DNA from 2 places in the Halobacillus sp. ABR2_026 genome. Region 2 is predicted to be linked to the other one. Evidence: a T-box and tRNA genes for the amino acid it is inferred to sense, from the RefSeq annotation. Region 2 holds a T-box; the other holds one or more tRNA genes.
What was found. A T-box is a leader RNA that pairs with one kind of tRNA and senses whether it is charged. The one in region 2 lies ahead of tyrS (tyrosine--tRNA ligase), so its partner is inferred to be a tRNA-Tyr.
Positions count from the first base shown of each region.

Region 1: it encodes a tRNA-Tyr, which carries the amino acid that the T-box ahead of tyrS (tyrosine--tRNA ligase) is inferred to sense. The anticodon was not compared.

Region 1 is NZ_JBSWTM010000001.1:124,113-133,176, reverse strand. It holds gene ACXADE_RS00805 (aspartyl-phosphate phosphatase Spo0E family protein) at 64-258, shown strand; partial or broken gene rocF (arginase) at 269-1,170, opposite strand; tRNA gene ACXADE_RS00795 (tRNA-Ala) at 1,456-1,528, opposite strand; tRNA gene ACXADE_RS00790 (tRNA-Gly) at 1,532-1,606, opposite strand; tRNA gene ACXADE_RS00785 (tRNA-Lys) at 1,623-1,695, opposite strand; tRNA gene ACXADE_RS00780 (tRNA-Gln) at 1,736-1,810, opposite strand; tRNA gene ACXADE_RS00775 (tRNA-Tyr) at 1,920-2,005, opposite strand; tRNA gene ACXADE_RS00770 (tRNA-Thr) at 2,022-2,097, opposite strand; tRNA gene ACXADE_RS00765 (tRNA-Val) at 2,110-2,185, opposite strand; tRNA gene ACXADE_RS00760 (tRNA-Glu) at 2,191-2,265, opposite strand; tRNA gene ACXADE_RS00755 (tRNA-Thr) at 2,284-2,355, opposite strand; tRNA gene ACXADE_RS00750 (tRNA-Asn) at 2,359-2,433, opposite strand; rRNA gene rrf (5S ribosomal RNA) at 2,477-2,590, opposite strand; rRNA gene ACXADE_RS00740 (23S ribosomal RNA) at 2,676-5,590, opposite strand; tRNA gene ACXADE_RS00735 (tRNA-Ala) at 5,757-5,832, opposite strand; tRNA gene ACXADE_RS00730 (tRNA-Ile) at 5,841-5,917, opposite strand; rRNA gene ACXADE_RS00725 (16S ribosomal RNA) at 6,003-7,566, opposite strand; gene ACXADE_RS00720 (polysaccharide deacetylase family protein) at 8,376-9,064, shown strand, end outside.
Region 2 is NZ_JBSWTM010000001.1:1,301,965-1,311,028, reverse strand. It holds gene ACXADE_RS06730 (nuclear transport factor 2 family protein) at 1-82, shown strand, start outside; gene ACXADE_RS06725 (DUF2243 domain-containing protein) at 174-644, shown strand; gene ACXADE_RS06720 (cytochrome c oxidase assembly protein) at 637-1,437, shown strand; gene ACXADE_RS06715 (nucleotidyltransferase domain-containing protein) at 1,482-2,129, opposite strand; gene tyrS (tyrosine--tRNA ligase) at 2,130-3,368, opposite strand; T-box leader at 3,413-3,637, opposite strand; gene ACXADE_RS06705 (hypothetical protein) at 3,710-3,895, opposite strand; partial or broken gene ACXADE_RS06700 (alpha/beta fold hydrolase) at 4,101-4,919, opposite strand; gene ACXADE_RS06695 (hypothetical protein) at 5,025-5,252, opposite strand; gene ACXADE_RS06690 (RDD family protein) at 5,382-5,804, shown strand; gene ACXADE_RS06685 (hypothetical protein) at 5,859-6,056, opposite strand; gene ACXADE_RS06680 (oxidoreductase) at 6,330-7,256, shown strand; gene ACXADE_RS06675 (aminoglycoside 6-adenylyltransferase) at 7,320-8,186, opposite strand; gene dnaN (DNA polymerase III subunit beta) at 8,267-9,064, opposite strand, start outside.

The sequences.
Region 1 (9,064 bases), 1.2 Mb from region 2:
TAACTTTTTTTAGTATCGGTTATAAAGCTGTAAATGTAAAAATTTTTTAGGAGGCCACATATTATGACGCGAGTGATTGCTTTGACAAAGGAAATCGAAGCCTGTCGTATGGAAATGACACGTTTAGCCCGTCTCCATAAATTGAGCTCGCCTGAAGTTGTGCGTGTAAGTGTGAAGTTAGATGAATTATTAAATGAATATGATGAAATAACCCATAAAAAACAGCAACCCGCCTTACAAAAAGCGGGTTACTGCTAAAATTCTTCTTTTATTTCAAGCTCTCCCCAAATAGAGAACCCATCAAACCTACCGCCACGCTGGCGGTTTTATTTTTTTCATCAAGGATAGGATTCACTTCTACAAATTCAGCCGATGTAATCATTTCTGATTGGTGAAGCATTTCCATAGCTAAATGACTTTCACGATAACTTAATCCACCCATCACAGGTGTTCCTACGCCGGGTGCATCATTTGGATCTAATCCATCAAGATCCAAACTCAAATGAACTCCATCCGTACGGTCTTTCAGATAGTCGACTGTCTCTTCCATCACCTGGGTCATCCCCATACGATCCACTTCATGCATCGTATAAACTTTAATGCCCTTTTCCTCAATTAACACTTTTTCCCCTTCATCTAATGAACGGGCACCGATGATTACAATATTCTCCGGTTTTATTTTCGGTTCATAATCATGGATACTTGTTAGTTTCTCATGTCCGATGCCAAGGCTTACAGCAAGAGGCATCCCATGAATATTACCGGAAGGAGAGCTGTCTGCCGTGTTCAGATCACCATGAGCATCATACCAAATAACGCCAAGGTTCTCATAATGTTTAGCAACACCAGCAAGAGTCCCCATTGCGATGCTATGATCTCCACCAAGAACAAGTGGGAATCGCTTGTTTTCTACGATTTCATCCACCGCTTTCGCAAGTCTTCGGCTTCCTTCGGCAATTTCATTCAAGTTGCGCAAGTTATCCTGTTTCACTTCCGTATTTTGTTTAGGACGAGGAATTTCAATATCCCCTAGATTTCAATGTCATACTTTAATTGTTCCAGACGTTCAACCATTCCTGCATAGCGGATGGCGCTCGGTCCCATGTCTACACCCCGGCGCATCTGTCCAAGGTCCATAGGTACACCTATAATGGAAAGCTGTTTATTCATCAAAGTTCCTCCTTTTTTCTCTACTATAATTGTATCCGTTTTGCTTAAGATGACTCAACTGGACATGTTTGTGCATATATATACGAAATACAGTATGAAAACGTATGTAAACATGCATGTTTACAAGGTTTGTGACCATTCATCAAATTATGGATGATCGTAATGGACATTCCGTTCCCCCATAATCTGAATCGCTCATCCGGGGCTTGAAGGATAGAAAAATACATAGGTTTCACTATCCCATACAAAAAACCTGACATCAATTTTGATGTCAGGTTCACAGAGTGGAGCCTAGCGGGATCGAACCGCTGACCTCCTGCGTGCAAAGCAGGCGCTCTCCCAGCTGAGCTAAGGCCCCGAATGGAGCGGGAGACGGGATTCGAACCCGCGACCCCCACCTTGGCAAGGTGGTGTTCTACCACTGAACTACTCCCGCATATGAAATTGAAAGATGAGCCATGAAGGATTCGAACCTTCGACCCTCTGATTAAAAGTCAGATGCTCTACCAGCTGAGCTAATGGCTCACATAAATGATTAAACTCCAGTATAACATCTATTATAAAATGGCTGGGCCAGCTGGATTCGAACCAGCGCATGACGGTACCAAAAACCGTTGCCTTACCGCTTGGCTATGGCCCAACAGTTACAAAAATAGTATATACCATCTAAAGATCATTATACAAGGCATGTTCATTTTCATAAAAAATAGCTGATCAAGGATGTCAGCCGTTCTTGTTAGAAAAATAAATGGTGGAGGGAGTAGGACTCGAACCTACGAACCCGATGGGAGCGGATTTACAGTCCGCCGCGTTTGGCCAACTTCGCTATCCCTCCACTTTCATTAAATAAGTGGTGCCGGCCAGAGGACTTGAACCCCCAACCTACTGATTACAAATCAGTTGCTCTGCCAGTTGAGCTAGGCCGGCTTATGAAAATAATGGTGGAGGATGCAGGGTTCGAACCTGCGACCCCTTGCTTGTAAGGCAAGTGCTCTCCCAGCTGAGCTAATCCTCCATTAGTGGTGACCCGTACGGGATTCGAACCCGTGTTACCGCCGTGAAAGGGCGGTGTCTTAACCACTTGACCAACGGGCCAATCGAATTAAAATTCAGAGCTTCCAGCCGGATTTGAACCGGCGACCCCTTCCTTACCATGGAAGTGCTCTACCACTGAGCTATGGAAGCAAGTGGCTCCAACGGTAGGATTCGAACCTACGACCGATCGGTTAACAGCCGATTGCTCTACCACTGAGCTACGTTGGAATAATGTACAATCATCAAAAGCATTAATAAGGAAAGAGTATCAATGTGGCGGCGTCCTACTCTCACGGGGGTAAACCCGACTACCATCGGCGCTGAAGAGCTTAACTGCTGTGTTCGGCATGGGAACAGGTGTGACCTCTTCGCCTTCACCACCACATCAATATAAAGTTTGAGGTGAACCCTCAAAACTGGATAAGGAAACATCTTTTGAAGAAACGCTTTTCACGAACACTATCATTTCGATAGATAAGTCATCGATCCATTAGTATCCGTCAGCTCCACGTGTCACCACGCTTCCACCTCGGACCTATCAACCTCATCGTCTCTGAGGGATCTTATTTGCTTAAAGCAAAGGGAAATCTCATCTCAAGGGGGGCTTCATGCTTAGATGCTTTCAGCACTTATCCCGACCACACGTAGCTACCCAGCGATGCTCCTGGCGGAACAACTGGTACACCAGCGGTGTGTCCATCCCGGTCCTCTCGTACTAAGGACAGCTCCTTTCAAATTTCCAACGCCCACGACGGATAGGGACCGAACTGTCTCACGACGTTCTGAACCCAGCTCGCGTACCGCTTTAATGGGCGAACAGCCCAACCCTTGGGACCGACTACAGCCCCAGGATGCGATGAGCCGACATCGAGGTGCCAAACCTCCCCGTCGATGTGGACTCTTGGGGGAGATAAGCCTGTTATCCCCGGGGTAGCTTTTATCCGTTGAGCGACGGCCCTTCCATGCGGAACCGCCGGATCACTAAGCCCGACTTTCGTCCCTGCTCGACTTGTAGGTCTCGCAGTCAAGCTCCCTTGTGCCTTTACACTCTGCGAATGATTTCCAACCATTCTGAGGGAACCTTTGGGCGCCTCCGTTACCTTTTGGGAGGCGACCGCCCCAGTCAAACTGCCCACCTGACACTGTCTCCGGACCGGATCACGGTCCTGGGTTAGAATGTCCGTACAGCCAGGGTAGTATCCCACCAGCGCCTCCACCGAAGCTAGCGCTCCGGCTTCTAAGGCTCCTACCTATCCTGTACAAGCTGTACCAACATTCAATATCAGGCTACAGTAAAGCTCCACGGGGTCTTTCCGTCCTGTCGCGGGTAATGTGCATCTTCACACATAGTATAATTTCACCGGGTCTCTCGTTGAGACAGTGCCCAAGTCGTTGCACCTTTCGTGCGGGTCGGAACTTACCCGACAAGGAATTTCGCTACCTTAGGACCGTTATAGTTACGGCCGCCGTTTACTGGGGCTTCGGTTCAACGCTTCGCATAAGCTAACGCATCCCCTTAACCTTCCAGCACCGGGCAGGTGTCAGCCCCTATACTTCGCCTTACGGCTTCGCAGAGACCTGTGTTTTTGGTAAACAGTCGCTTGGGCCTTTTCACTGCGGCTCCTCGGCAGAGGAGCACCCCTTCTCCCGAAGTTACGGGGTCATTTTGCCGAGTTCCTTAACGAGAGTTCTCCCGCTCACCTTAGGATCCCTCCTCGCCTACCTGTGTCGGTTTGCGGTACGGGCACCTCTTTCCTCACTAGAGGATTTTCTTGGCAGTGTGAACTCAGGAGCTTCGGTACTATATTTCCCTCCCCATCACAGCTCAACGTTGCCGGACGGATTTGCCTATCCGACCGTCTCACTGCTTGGACGCGCACATCCAGTGGCGCGCTCTCCTTATCCTCCTGCGTCCCCCCGTCGTTCAAACGGAAAGGAGGTGGTACAGGAATATCAACCTGTTGTCCATCGCCTACGCCTTTCGGCCTCGGCTTAGGTCCCGACTAACCCTGAGAGGACGAGCCTTCCTCAGGAAACCTTAGGCATTCGGTGAAAGAGATTCTCACTCTTTTTTCGCTACTCATACCGGCATTCTCACTTCTAAGCGCTCCACCAGTCCTTACGGTCTGACTTCACGGCCCTTAGAACGCTCTCCTACCACTGATCATAAGATCAATCCGCAGCTTCGGTGGTGTGTTTAGCCCCGGTACATTTTCGGCGCAGAGTCACTCGACCAGTGAGCTATTACGCACTCTTTGAATGATGGCTGCTTCTAAGCCAACATCCTGGTTGTCTAAGCAACTCCACATCCTTTTCCACTTAACACACACTTTGGGACCTTAGCTGGCGGTCTGGGCTGTTTCCCTCTCGACCATGAACCTTATCACCCACGGTCTGACTCCCAGAACAAAGTCGATGGCATTCGGAGTTTGACTGAATTCGGTAACCCGATAGGGGCCCCTCGTCCAATCAGTGCTCTACCTCCATGACTTTCTATTCTGAGGCTAGCCCTAAAGCTATTTCGGAGAGAACCAGCTATCTCCGTGTTCGATTGGCATTTCACCCCTACCCACACCTCATCCCCGTAATTTTCAACTTACGTGGGTTCGGGCCTCCAGTCAGTGTTACCTGACCTTCACCCTGGACATGGGTAGATCACACGGTTTCGGGTCTACGACCGCATACTCACTCGCCCTATTCAGACTCGCTTTCGCTGCGGCTCCGCTTCTGCTGCTTAACCTCGCATACGGTCGTAACTCGCCGGTTCATTCTACAAAAGGCACGCCGTCACCCATTAACGGGCTCCGACTACTTGTAGGCACACGGTTTCAGGTTCTCTTTCACTCCCCTTCCGGGGTGCTTTTCACCTTTCCCTCACGGTACTGGTTCACTATCGGTCACTAGGGAGTATTTAGCCTTGGGAGATGGTCCTCCCGGATTCCGACGGAATTCCTCGTGTTCCGCCGTACTCAGGATCCACTCCGGAGAGAGAAAGATTTCGACTACAGGGCTGTTACCTGCTCTGGCTGATCGTTCCAGATCGATTCGCCTATCTTCCTCTTTGGTAACTCCAATGGAGTGTCCTACAACCCCAGAAAGCAAGCTTTCTGGTTTGGGCTGATTCCGTTTCGCTCGCCGCTACTTGGGAAATCGCGTTTGCTTTTTCTTCCTCCGGGTACTTAGATGTTTCAGTTCCCCGGGTGTGCCTTCCTATACCTATGGATTCAGTATAGGATGCTGTCCCATTACGAACAGCGGGTTTCCCCATTCGGAAATCTCCGGTTCAAAGCCTACTTACGGCTCGCCGGAGCATATCGGTGTTAGTCCCGTCCTTCATCGGCTCCTAGTACCAAGGCATCCACCGTGCGCCCTTATTCACTTAACTATCTTCGTGAAAAGACGTTTACAATTTCAATTAGATGTCTTGTCATCAATTGCCTCATCGTTAGATGAAACAATGATTCCTTATCCAGTTTTCAAGGTTCACGCCCTTATTCAGGGTTGAATATAAAACACAAAATAGATTCTTGTGTTTAAGTGTTGCATTTAAATGGTGGAGCCTAGCGGGATCGAACCGCTGACCTCCTGCGTGCAAAGCAGGCGCTCTCCCAGCTGAGCTAAGGCCCCATTTTGAATGGTGGGCCTGAGTGGACTTGAACCACCGACCTCACGCTTATCAGGCGTGCGCTCTGACCAACTGAGCTACAGGCCCATCCAAATGAAGGAAGATCATATTTTCATAGTTTGATCTCTCAAAACTGAACAACCAACACAGTACGTTTCCGTAATATCCTTAGAAAGGAGGTGATCCAGCCGCACCTTCCGATACGGCTACCTTGTTACGACTTCACCCCAATCATTGGCCCCACCTTCGGCGGCTGGCTCCAAAAAGGTTACCTCACCGACTTCGGGTGTTGCCAACTCTCGTGGTGTGACGGGCGGTGTGTACAAGGCCCGGGAACGTATTCACCGCGGCATGCTGATCCGCGATTACTAGCGATTCCGGCTTCATGCAGGCGAGTTGCAGCCTGCAATCCGAACTGAGAATGGTTTTATGGGATTTGCTACACCTCGCGGCTTCGCTGCCCTTTGTACCATCCATTGTAGCACGTGTGTAGCCCAGGTCATAAGGGGCATGATGATTTGACGTCATCCCCGCCTTCCTCCGGTTTGTCACCGGCAGTCACCTTAGAGTGCCCAACTGAATGCTGGCAACTAAGATTAGGGGTTGCGCTCGTTGCGGGACTTAACCCAACATCTCACGACACGAGCTGACGACAACCATGCACCACCTGTCACTTGGTCCCCGAAGGGAAATCCCTATCTCTAGGGAGGTCCAAGGATGTCAAGACCTGGTAAGGTTCTTCGCGTTGCTTCGAATTAAACCACATGCTCCACCGCTTGTGCGGGCCCCCGTCAATTCCTTTGAGTTTCAGCCTTGCGGCCGTACTCCCCAGGCGGAGTGCTTAATGCGTTAACTTCAGCACTAAGGGGTGGAAGCCCCCTAACACCTAGCACTCATCGTTTACGGCGTGGACTACCAGGGTATCTAATCCTGTTTGCTACCCACGCTTTCGCACCTCAGCGTCAGAAACAGACCAGAGAGTCGCCTTCGCCACTGGTGTTCCTCCACATATCTACGCATTTCACCGCTACACGTGGAATTCCACTCTCCTCTTCTGTCCTCAAGTTCCCCAGTTTCCAATGACCCTCCACGGTTGAGCCGTGGGCTTTCACATCAGACTTAAGGAACCGCCTGCGCGCGCTTTACGCCCAATAATTCCGGACAACGCTTGCCCCCTACGTATTACCGCGGCTGCTGGCACGTAGTTAGCCGGGGCTTCCTCGTTAGGTACCGTCAAGGTACCGCTCTATTCGCACGGTACTTGTTCTTCCCTAACAACAGAACTTTACGATCCGAAGACCTTCATCGTTCACGCGGCGTTGCTCCGTCAGACTTTCGTCCATTGCGGAAGATTCCCTACTGCTGCCTCCCGTAGGAGTCTGGGCCGTGTCTCAGTCCCAGTGTGGCCGATCACCCTCTCAGGTCGGCTACGCATCGTCGCCTTGGTGAGCCGTTACCTCACCAACTAGCTAATGCGCCGCGGGCCCATCTGTAAGTGATAGCGAGAAGCCATCTTTCAACTTTCCTTCATGCGAAAGAAAGTATTACCCGGCATTAGCCCCGGTTTCCCGGGGTTATTCCGATCTTACAGGCAGGTTGCCCACGTGTTACTCACCCGTCCGCCGCTCGTTCCACGAGCTTCACCCCGAAGGAATCGCTCGCTTCCCGCGCTCGACTTGCATGTATTAGGCACGCCGCCAGCGTTCGTCCTGAGCCAGGATCAAACTCTCCATAAAAGTTAAGTTTGACTTGCTCATTTGCACACCGAATGTGCTTTGTTTCAAATCTCTTCTATAAAAGAAGAAATGTTTTGACGTACTGGTTGGTTCGTTCAGTTTTCAAAGATCAAAATGTTGTTTGCCGCTTTGTCAGCGACTTAATCATCTTATCACTTCCAGTTGTTGGTGTCAACAACTTTTTTGTGATTTTTTCGGTGTCGTTTTGGCGACATTTAATAATTTATCATGCCTGCCTCGCAGTGTCAATAACTTTTTGAAACAAGTTTTATCGATGTGTCTGCGTTGTTTTGTTTTTCCGACAACGTTTAATAATATAGCATAGGCTTAAAAAGAAAAGCAATGCTTTTTATGAAATTCCTTTTGTTTTTTTTACGTTAACGATCAACATAGGAAAAACCCTGATCAATACTTCAGGGTTTCTTCATCATTGGGTCTCATTATAGATAAACAGTAGTCATTATTGCTTTAGTTTTGTTTTTTCTTACGGGGCATATATTGAAGACACTCTTCTCTTGTCGCAAACCGTCGGAAGATTTGGAACAGCACTTCGTATCTTTCTTCCATAGCCCTCTTGAGTCCCTGGTCAATTCTATGGTCTCCGAGATTCGAACGTGATTTCTTCCATTTCTCTTTTCAGCAGATATTCAATTTCACGACGTTCTTGTTCATTAATCATTAAACCGTGCATCTTCATGGACCTCCCTTAAACAACTCTCTATATTTTTACCCTAATTTCTCTCCTTTTAGCATAGGTTGTCCTTTTTTTCATATGTATAGAACATATTGGAAGGAAGGTGAATGGTACGATGAGTTTCTACAGTTGGAAGGCTGAGCAGATGAAACGTTATGGTGTCGTCGTGGCTTTGGCATTTTTTTGTGCCCTAATGCTATGGATTGGACAATGGAGTCAGCTCCCCGTCTTTTCCAATGAAGGCGAGCCACGTGCATTGACCCAGGGCAGTGATGAAAATTCCAATGTCGCCCTGACATTTAATATAAGCTGGGGGACAGAAAAGGTTCACGATGTTTTGAAACAGCTGGAAGCTCACAAAGCTCAGGCTACTTTTTTCGTCACAGGGGAATGGGCAGAGCGTCACCCTGATATTATAAAAGCCATTCACGATGGAAATCATGAAATCGGAATGATGGGCTATCAATATGAAAGTTACCTTGAACGGAAGCCCGCTCAAGTTCAACAAGACTTGAACGAGGCGAAGGAAGCTTTTGAAAAATTGGGCTTTGAGGAAATCAAATGGATCCGCCCGCCTCATGGACATATGGATAAAGATATTTTAAAAATGGTGGAAAATGAGGGAATGCAGGCCGTGCAATGGAGCATTAATACACGGGATTGGGAGAATCCGGGAACCAATACGATCATCGACACGGTTTTAAACAACGGGGCAGAGGGGGATATAATTTTGATGCATGCTTCTGACTCCGTAAAACAGACAGCAAAAGCACTGGAAGTCATCCTCCCAGGACTTAAACAAAA
Region 2 (9,064 bases):
CGATGGCCGATGGCAATTGTCTTTCCACCAGGGAACGCCTACGCAGCTGCAAATCCATGAATATAAGAAAATGAACAATTAAACTAAGCTTTCCCGTCGAGGAAAGGACACGTTTACCTTTTCAGGTTAGGGGGTAAAAATTAGGAAGAATTTTGAAAAGGAGGTCTCTCTCCATGCAAGTAACACCACAGCACGACCGTTTCAACAGAAAAAACTTATGGTCGGGTCTCCTCTTTGGAATCGGCCTTGCAGCATTTATTGATGAAACGATTTTCCACCAATTATTGAGGTGGCATCACTTTTATGATAAATCCACGACAGACATCGGACTCATATCGGATGGTTTCTTCCATGCTTTCAGCTGGTTTTCGACGATCGGAGGTCTTTTCCTTTTCGCTGACCTAAAAAGAAGAGCTGAGTTATCTTTGAAATATTGGTGGGGCGGAGTCCTTGTTGGGGCAGGATCGTTTCAACTGTATGACGGCATTATCCAACACAAACTGATGCGCCTCCACCAGATCCGCTATGTAGAAAATGTTATTCCTTACGATTTAACATGGAATATCATAGCCGTCCTCATGATCGGCGCAGGCTTGGTCCTCATGAAACGAAACAGGAGAGATGGAGGACTTTCTGATGTCTAGTCATCCTCCAAACGAAGGAGGGATCGTGCTCGATATGATTCAAGGGATCCCCTTCTTCCTTGCTATTTTCCTGTACATAATCGCATCAATTGTATCCAACCGATCTCCCCGCATGCAGAAGTGGCCGGTTAAACGTGTGATCTTCTGGATTGCCGGGGTTATTTGTGCAGCGACGGCTCTCATTGGTCCGTTAGCCATTGAAGCTCGCACAGACTTTCGTTTCCATATGATCGGGCATCTTCTGTTAGGAATGCTGTCACCGCTCCTGCTCGTCCTTGCGGCACCGATGACGTTACTGTTAAGAAGTATTCCAGTTCCTGACGCCAAAAGAGTCTCAAGGCTTTTAAGAAGTCGTTATGTAAAATTCATCAGTCACCCTATCACAGCGTCTATACTTAACATCGGCGGTTTGTGGGTGCTTTACACAACGGATTTATATCAAATGATGCATCACATGTTCTGGCTGCACGTTCTTGTCCACCTGCATGTATTTTCAGCCGGGTATCTTTTTACCTCATCCATGATTTACATGGACCCTGTTGCCCACCGTTACCGTTATTTATTTCGATCAATCATCTTTCTCTTCGCTCTGGCCGGTCACGGCATCTTGTCCAAATATCTGTACAGCAACCCACCAGAAGGCATCGATCGTTCTCAAGCAGAAGCCGGATCCATGCTCATGTATTATGGAGGCGACATCATCGATGCTGTCCTCATTTTCATTTTGTGCTGGCAATGGTTCAAAGCGAAAGATCCAAATAAATGGCGGGAAGGAGAGGAACAGCCTATATGAAAAAAAGAGGAACTTCCTATTTTACGGAAGTTCCTTTTTCTCTATTAAAGTTTTTGCAAATGATCAATCCAGGCATCGAGCTTTCGTCGGTCTCCTGGACCTTCGAGTAGCTTATCGTATTTCCGATGCGCTTCCGGGTCATGCTCCTCCAGCCAGTTCATCGATTTTTTCGGACCCATATACCAACGGCCGATCATCTCGAAATAGATTTCAAGGCTTTCCTTCACCAGCCAATGGAACCGGTACCTTCCCTCCATGTCCCCTTTTCTTGATCGGATTTTCATTTTAGTCAACCAATCTTTAAGAAATTGCTTTTCTCTAGGTTCAAGGATTCTCGGCCCTTCATTAAACATGGAATCAATTTCACTCAGCCAATCAGCAGCGACCTCTTTTTGATCGAGAAGCACCGCCCCTTGGTGAACTTTCAGGAAATTTTCTGCTGTCTGCATATCATCGGTTCGGTGAACCCAGACATCCAACAGTTTGCCATTGAAGGTTTCTACTTTATTTTGGGTCTCCAAATGATCAGTGAACCCGATCAAATCGACATCACTCTCCTCGGTAAAATCACCGGAAAGGTATGAACCGTACAGGATGACGGTGTGGCACTTGTAGTGATCTCTCAAATGGGCCGTCGCTTTTTCTAAAAATTGTTCACGTTCCATTCCATCTATTCCCCTTTTCGTTTCCATTCAGGATGATCTCCTCAAACGGACGAACTTTCTTTTTCCGACTTGGACAATCGTGCCGTCCTCCCCTGAAATCATTTGATTAGGATCGGTCACTTTTTCCCGATTGATCCTCACCCCGCCATTTTGAATCATCCTGCGCCCTTCACTTTTGGATGGAAGCAAACCAATTTCTTTGAGGAGGTCAACGACAAGGATCTCCCCTTCGTTCCATTCGACTTCCGGCATATCCTCAGGGAGCGAGTTTTTCTGAAAAACATTCACAAAATGTTTTTGACTCAATAGGGCTGCTTCTTTTCCATGAAGCAATTCCACTAATGAGGAAGCAAGTGTGATTTTAGCGTCACGCGGATGAAGTTCTCCGCTCTCCAATTGCCGGGCTGTTACTGTCACTTCAGATATGGATAAAGGGGAAACAAGTTCCAAATATTTGAGAATGAGTTCATCAGGGATGGACATCGTTTTTCCGAAAATCTCCTCCGGTCGTTCATCGACTCCAATATAATTGTCTTTCGACTTCGACATTTTTTCGACTCCATCGAGACCTTCAATCAAAGGCATAAGCAGAACTACTTGTTTTTCTTTCCCGAAATGCTCCTGTATTTGACGCCCGAAGAGAACGTTGAACTCCTGATCTGTCCCTCCAAGTTCGATGTCAGATTCAAGGGCATACGAGTCGTACCCCTGCATAACAGGGTAGAAGAATTCATGAAGATGAATCGGCCTATTTGCTTTGTAACGGTTGTGAAAGTCATTACGTTCAAGCATGCGGGCCACAGTAACAGTACTCGCAAGCTTCAAAACTTCAGAAAAAGTGACCTTCGACAACCAGCGGGCATTATAGTGCAGCTCTACTTTTTCCATATCCATCACTTTGCCGAACTGTTCAAAATATGTCTTGGCATTGTGTTCTACCTCTTCATCCGTTAAGGCGGTACGAGCAATGGATTTCCCTGTTGGATCACCGATTTTCCCAGTGAAATCACCTATGATGAGCTGGATCGTGTGACCGAACTCCTGGAATTGTCTCAGCTTATTGAGAACAACCGTATGCCCCAGATGGACATCAGGTGCCGTCGGATCAAGCCCCAGCTTCACGTTCAGAGGTTTTCCATTCTTTATCGATTTGGCAATTTTCTCTTTGAATTCTGCTTCCGGAATAATGGAGGATACCCCGTAAGATAAAACCTCCCATTGCTTTTCGAATTCTTTTTTCTGTCCATCATTCAATTGTGTTTTCACCCTACAGCCCTCCTATTTTTTGAATACAAAAAAGACACGCCCCATCATGGGACGTGTCTTCTGCACGCGTTACCACCCAAGTTGAAAATGATGCACTCATCTTCCCCTCAAAAAGATAACGGGTTTACCGTCTTTCACTACTCACAAAAGCTTTCGTAAAAGAAGCTCCAGAAGGTAATTCACAAAGAGATGTGTATCGACTCACAGCAACCGTCGACTCTCTGCCAACAGGGATCTCTTCATTACTGGATTTCTGTCATTGCCTCGAGTATTAAAGTTAGGATTATGTTACGCGGAAAGGAAGAAGATGTCAACATTTTTTTATTTCTAAGCTCCAGCTTTCAGCGATTCCTTTTTTCAGAGAAAATTTCTAATTGACGAAACAATAATTGTATACAAATGAAAGACAATAAAAAAACAATGATTGGTTCTCCTGTATCCCCTATAGCCGTCACTAACAAGAAAAGGAGTGTAGATGTAAGAGCGGTGATGATTATGTAAATGATTATAGTGATCCCCTGACTCATGAGGACGTCCTCCCTACTTACATTATTTCCCTACACTTTACCACAGCTTCCATCATTATTAAAAATGCCCGGAAACACATTGTCCCGTGTAAAGAAAGTCTATTTAAAAAGTATGGACAGCACCTTCTGCTCTTGTGGATGGGCTGCAAATGGGAGATTTACTGCATTACGGGGTTATGCGTCATTCCTAATAAACCTACCGTAGTCATGAGGTACCTCCTTGATTCATTCGTATATTTCTGTCTTCAAAATTGACGCCTTCCACCCAATCTTCGATTACAGAAGCCACTTTCCAAGGAGCATCTCTATATACATCATGACTGGTGTTATCTAATGGGATACTTGTGAAATCTTGCAGTCTTTCATTCATCCTTGCGACACAAGGCTTCCTTATCCCTTCCAAATATTCAGGCAAAGTGGCTCGTAATAAAATCACAGGCCGATCAATCCTATCTAAAATAGAAGCAACAGGTTCTGCGACCATCCCTTTAATGACCGCTTGTGCCGTGAAAATAGATACAGCCAGCCTCACCTCACCATCCACCTTCTCAATTTGAGCTTGAGATGCTTCCTCGATTTGTTCTGACCAACGCCCGAGTTCTTCTTTTTCAGCAGTGAAGAAATCATCTTCACTCTCAAACCGGTAGTTGTTGTGGAAGGTTTCTATTTGAACCAATTCATCTTCCAGACTGTCTCGATTCAGTGGTAAATACCCACCATCAAGTAAAATCACACCTTTAACCTTCTCTGGATAGATGTAGGCATAATAAAGAGCGAGATGAGCTCCCCATGAATGACCAGCCAGGAAGAATGTTTCCTAGCTTATCTTCTCATGAATTTCTGAAACCATTGTAGATGGATAATAATCCTTTTCCTCTGTTTTCGGTTCGCTCCCTCCGTGTCCGGACAAATGGAAGGATAGGATATGATAGCCAGGCATGTGAGAAGCCAACTCTACAAAGGACTTACCACTGCTTCCCAACCCATGAAGAAATACGATCGTCTCCTTATTTCGATTCCCCATTCAAACATCTTTTCTCCTCCTTTTCCTTTGATTTCGTCACGCTAATGTTTTTCTTCCAAGTACCAATAAAAAAGCCAGCGTGAGATCGCTGGCTTAAACAGATCATCAGCTGGGACCATTAAACCCATTCTGACCATAATGGCCTTCAGCACGACGACGAACTTCCTCTTTCTTATTGTCCGCAGAATCATAACGTTTCCTAACTGAAGAGCGGCGTTGCTTATTCAATTCATCTCCGTGGAACTTATTCGTATTTCCACCGTAAGCATCCCTTAGAAAACCGAATAAAAGCGGCAAAGCGAATAGTCCGACAATAATGAGTAATCCCCACATACGAATCCCTCCTTATCTTTCCATACGATTGACCGTGTCATAAGTTTCACTTCTAGAGGAAAACGAATAGATTCCTTAAAAAGATCTATGTTACAGTAGGAAACATGTCATTATTTAGGAGGATATTATTTGAACATAGAAAACCCTGCCGGTCTATGGGTCCGTGTCTTTTCACGAGTCATTGACGGCATTCTCATTACCGTTACGTTAGGCTTACTTTCCACTCTTTTCTACGGTGCCTTTTATTTGGAAGAGTGGACCTGGGTGGATTTGATCGGGCTCGCTTATATCATCGGACTGCCAGTGTTGTGGTCTGGATATACCCTTGGAAAACGGGCAGCCGACAACCGCATCGTCCGTGTGGATGCCAGTAAAAATGTACATATAGGTACAATGATTTTACGAGAGCTGGTCGGAGGCATGATTTATTCCCTCACCTTAGGAATTGCCTTACTTGTGAGCGCCATCATGGTGGGAGTCCGTAAAGACAAACGCGCCCTCCACGATCTAATTGCCGGCACTTATGTGACGCACGATAAACCCGCATCCTAACAAGCACTATCGCCCTCGTTTAAGAGGGCTTTTTATATTGTGAGAAAGAGGTCCTCACATGTCTCCACCACCCGAAGGCGGCCCGCCCCGGAATCCTTTTTCCTTGGCGACGGCCCTTTCCACTTCTTTCTCCTGCTCTGTTTTCCTTACCGGTGGCTGGCCTTTCCATTTTTTCGACTTACGTCTGTCCATGTATATCATGAAAGCTATGAACAAAAGTAAAAACAATCCCCAAAGAATGTTCGAAAGCATATGTACATGTCCCTCCCCTGTTTACATTCTCGAATCTCTTCTCTTCATTATTTCAAAAGATATCTCTTCGTTCAAAAATACGTCTCACTAATGGCGACGTCCACTTCTTTTCCTCTTTCCAGAGCAAAAAGATGACATATTCACCTTCCCTAACTTTCTTCAAAGATCGTAACTCTTCTTTCGTTTCATCATTTTTACAGGTTTAGCTGAAAGCGGTTCTTTTTACATATAGCGTGAAATTATTTACGATAAATGTCATAAGGAGTGATATGAATGAAAGAACAAGCGTGGACAAAGGAAGACATCCCTTCATTGAAAGGACGCACGGTTATTGTTACGGGTGGAAACAGCGGGCTTGGTTACGAATCTGTCAAAGCTCTCTCGAAAAGAGGAGCGACCGTCATTCTCGCTTCCCGATCCATGGAACGTGGGCAGGAGGCATACTTATCCATTCAGAAAGAAAATCCGGACGCTGATATTGATGTCATGCCGTTGGATTTAAGTGATCTACAGTCGATCCAAACTTTTGCAGAAGCCTTCCAGGAAAAGTATGCGCGGCTCGACCTTCTACTGAACAATGCCGGCGTTATGACCACACCCTACGGGAAGACGAAGGATGATTTTGAACAACAACTCGGAATCAATCATTTCGGTCATTTCGCGTTGACCGGCCATCTGTTCGATTCATTGAAAAACACACCTAATGCTAGAATCGTCAATATTTCAAGCAATGCTCATAAATCTGGAAAGATGAATTTTGACAACCTTATGTTCGAAGATGGAAAAGGATATACGCCGATGAAAGCCTATGCACAGTCTAAACTTGCCAATCTGTTATTCACACAGGAGCTTCAGCGGAAAATCGATGAGCACGGGTTGGATATCACGGTAACCGCTGCCCATCCTGGAATGGCCAGCACCAATTTGATGAGATACATCGAAGATAAATTCCTTTTCAAAATCCTTGGCCGTTTGCTCCAGCCGATGACCCAGAATGCAGAAGAAGGCGCTCTACCAGGTCTAAGGGCCGCGACCGACCCGGACGTCCATGGCGGACAGTATTTCGGTCCTGCTGGAAAATGGGAACTTAAAGGAAACCCAGTCGCCGTGTCACCGATTACTAAAGCCTATGATGTCATGGATGCAGATCATCTTTGGAAAATTTCTGAAGAGATGACAGGTGTTACTTACTCCTTTTGATAAATGCATAACAAAAAAGCGGAAGCCTCGACACCTTCCGCTTTTTTTACATGCGTTGCTTTTCTATAAACCTCTGCCATCCCTCCACCGCTCCAACCAATCTTTCGCAGAAAGTGTCCCCTTTTCAGGATAAGGATAATAGAGATTCCGGCCCGTTTCCTCTGCTACCCAATCAAATAAATCCGCGGTTTTGAAGAGAGAGATCCATAGATCTGTTTCATGGTATCGACCAAAACAATTCTCAAGTTCCTTTAAAATTCGAGGGTCCGCCCATTGCTCGAAGAATCTTCCTTTATGCCATATATCAATCCCGGAATCATGTAGTGCTTTCGCATGCCATTCGGACATTGTAAGCAATTGGTGTTTCAGCCCGCCATCTATGCTCAACCTTGCTACGAATAACTCCTGGCGCAACAGTTTCTTGGCCGCCCACACGACGTGGTACCAAAAATCATGGACGAGCGAACGCCATTCACTTTCCGAGGGATGATACGACGAGAGGTCTTCGTAAGCTGGAAAAAAAGGGAGCTCCCTGGAGTATCCCCCCTTATCTATCAAAATGTTATACCCCCTGCTAAGTACTTGCTGTACTTCCGGCATCTCCATGTATTCTTTCCACTTGTGGATGGGAAGAAATGCAAAATCCACATCCTTAGCTTCCTCGAACAATACCCTCCTTTCTTTGACTCCATGAACAGCTGTATGTTCCACGAAACTCATCCAATAGAAACCGATATCTCCTACCCACTCTTCACTTTCTATGTAGCGGGCTGGATCTTCAACGAAAAAAACGAGATCAAGATCCGACCATTGGTCTGCAGGTAAAGTTGAGCGCGCTCTGGAACCAACAACCATTGCTACAATAATACTTTCCTCACGCAGTGACCACTGTCTAATTTTTTCAATTAAAATATCATAGGAATGATCCATTTCTTCTCCTTTTTAATTGGTTATTTTCCTGGATCCTAAAAGAACCGAAGCAGAGAAAATCTAAAATCCAGTAGACCTCTTTATGCCCTTACAGGTGAAATGAGATGATTCTGGCTGCTCTCTTCCATACTTTGAATGACCAGTGGGCGTATCGGGCCATGATAATAAATACGTATTTGCTGTCCATGAGTTCTCTGTAAAGCCTGTGAAAGGAACCGGCTGTCAATAAAGACCTCTTCTACAAATGCCCCTTCCCTCTCCTCTATGGATAACTCTTCTTCTATGCTTCCCATTTGAGAAGACTCGGAGGAAACGGTCATCACTTCCTTGAAAGAAAGTTTCACCTGCTGATTCCTCTTCTTCTTGGCGAATAATCCTGCTCTTTCCACACTGGCCAGGCATTTCATTTTATCGACAATGAAAGAAGATTGATAGGATTCCGGCCAAAGGTCGTTAAGGTTTGGAAAGCATCCATCCATAACCCGGCATAGAAATGATCGATGCATTGATGTTATCATGAAAAAATTGTCAGCGACGACCATTTTCACTTTCTCCGGGTTAGCTTTGTATATCTTTACCAACTCGTTCATCGCTGCTCCGTGTACCGTGCAGGAATCATCCACACCTGTTTCCACCCTCCTTTTTCGCGATGCCAGACGGAGGGTATCTGTAGCTAATGCCTCCATATTACCTTTTGTAAAAATAAGATGAAGGCCCGTCAAAATAGATCGGTCCGCTTCTTTCGCTGACGCAAACCGTGTAGTATGAATCAGGTCGACGAGAATTTCGCTGTTCGTTACCACACCTTTGTTACCCGGGAGATCAGGAAACTCCGGATATTCATCCGAAGACATGCAGGAAAGTGTCGAATTCACTGC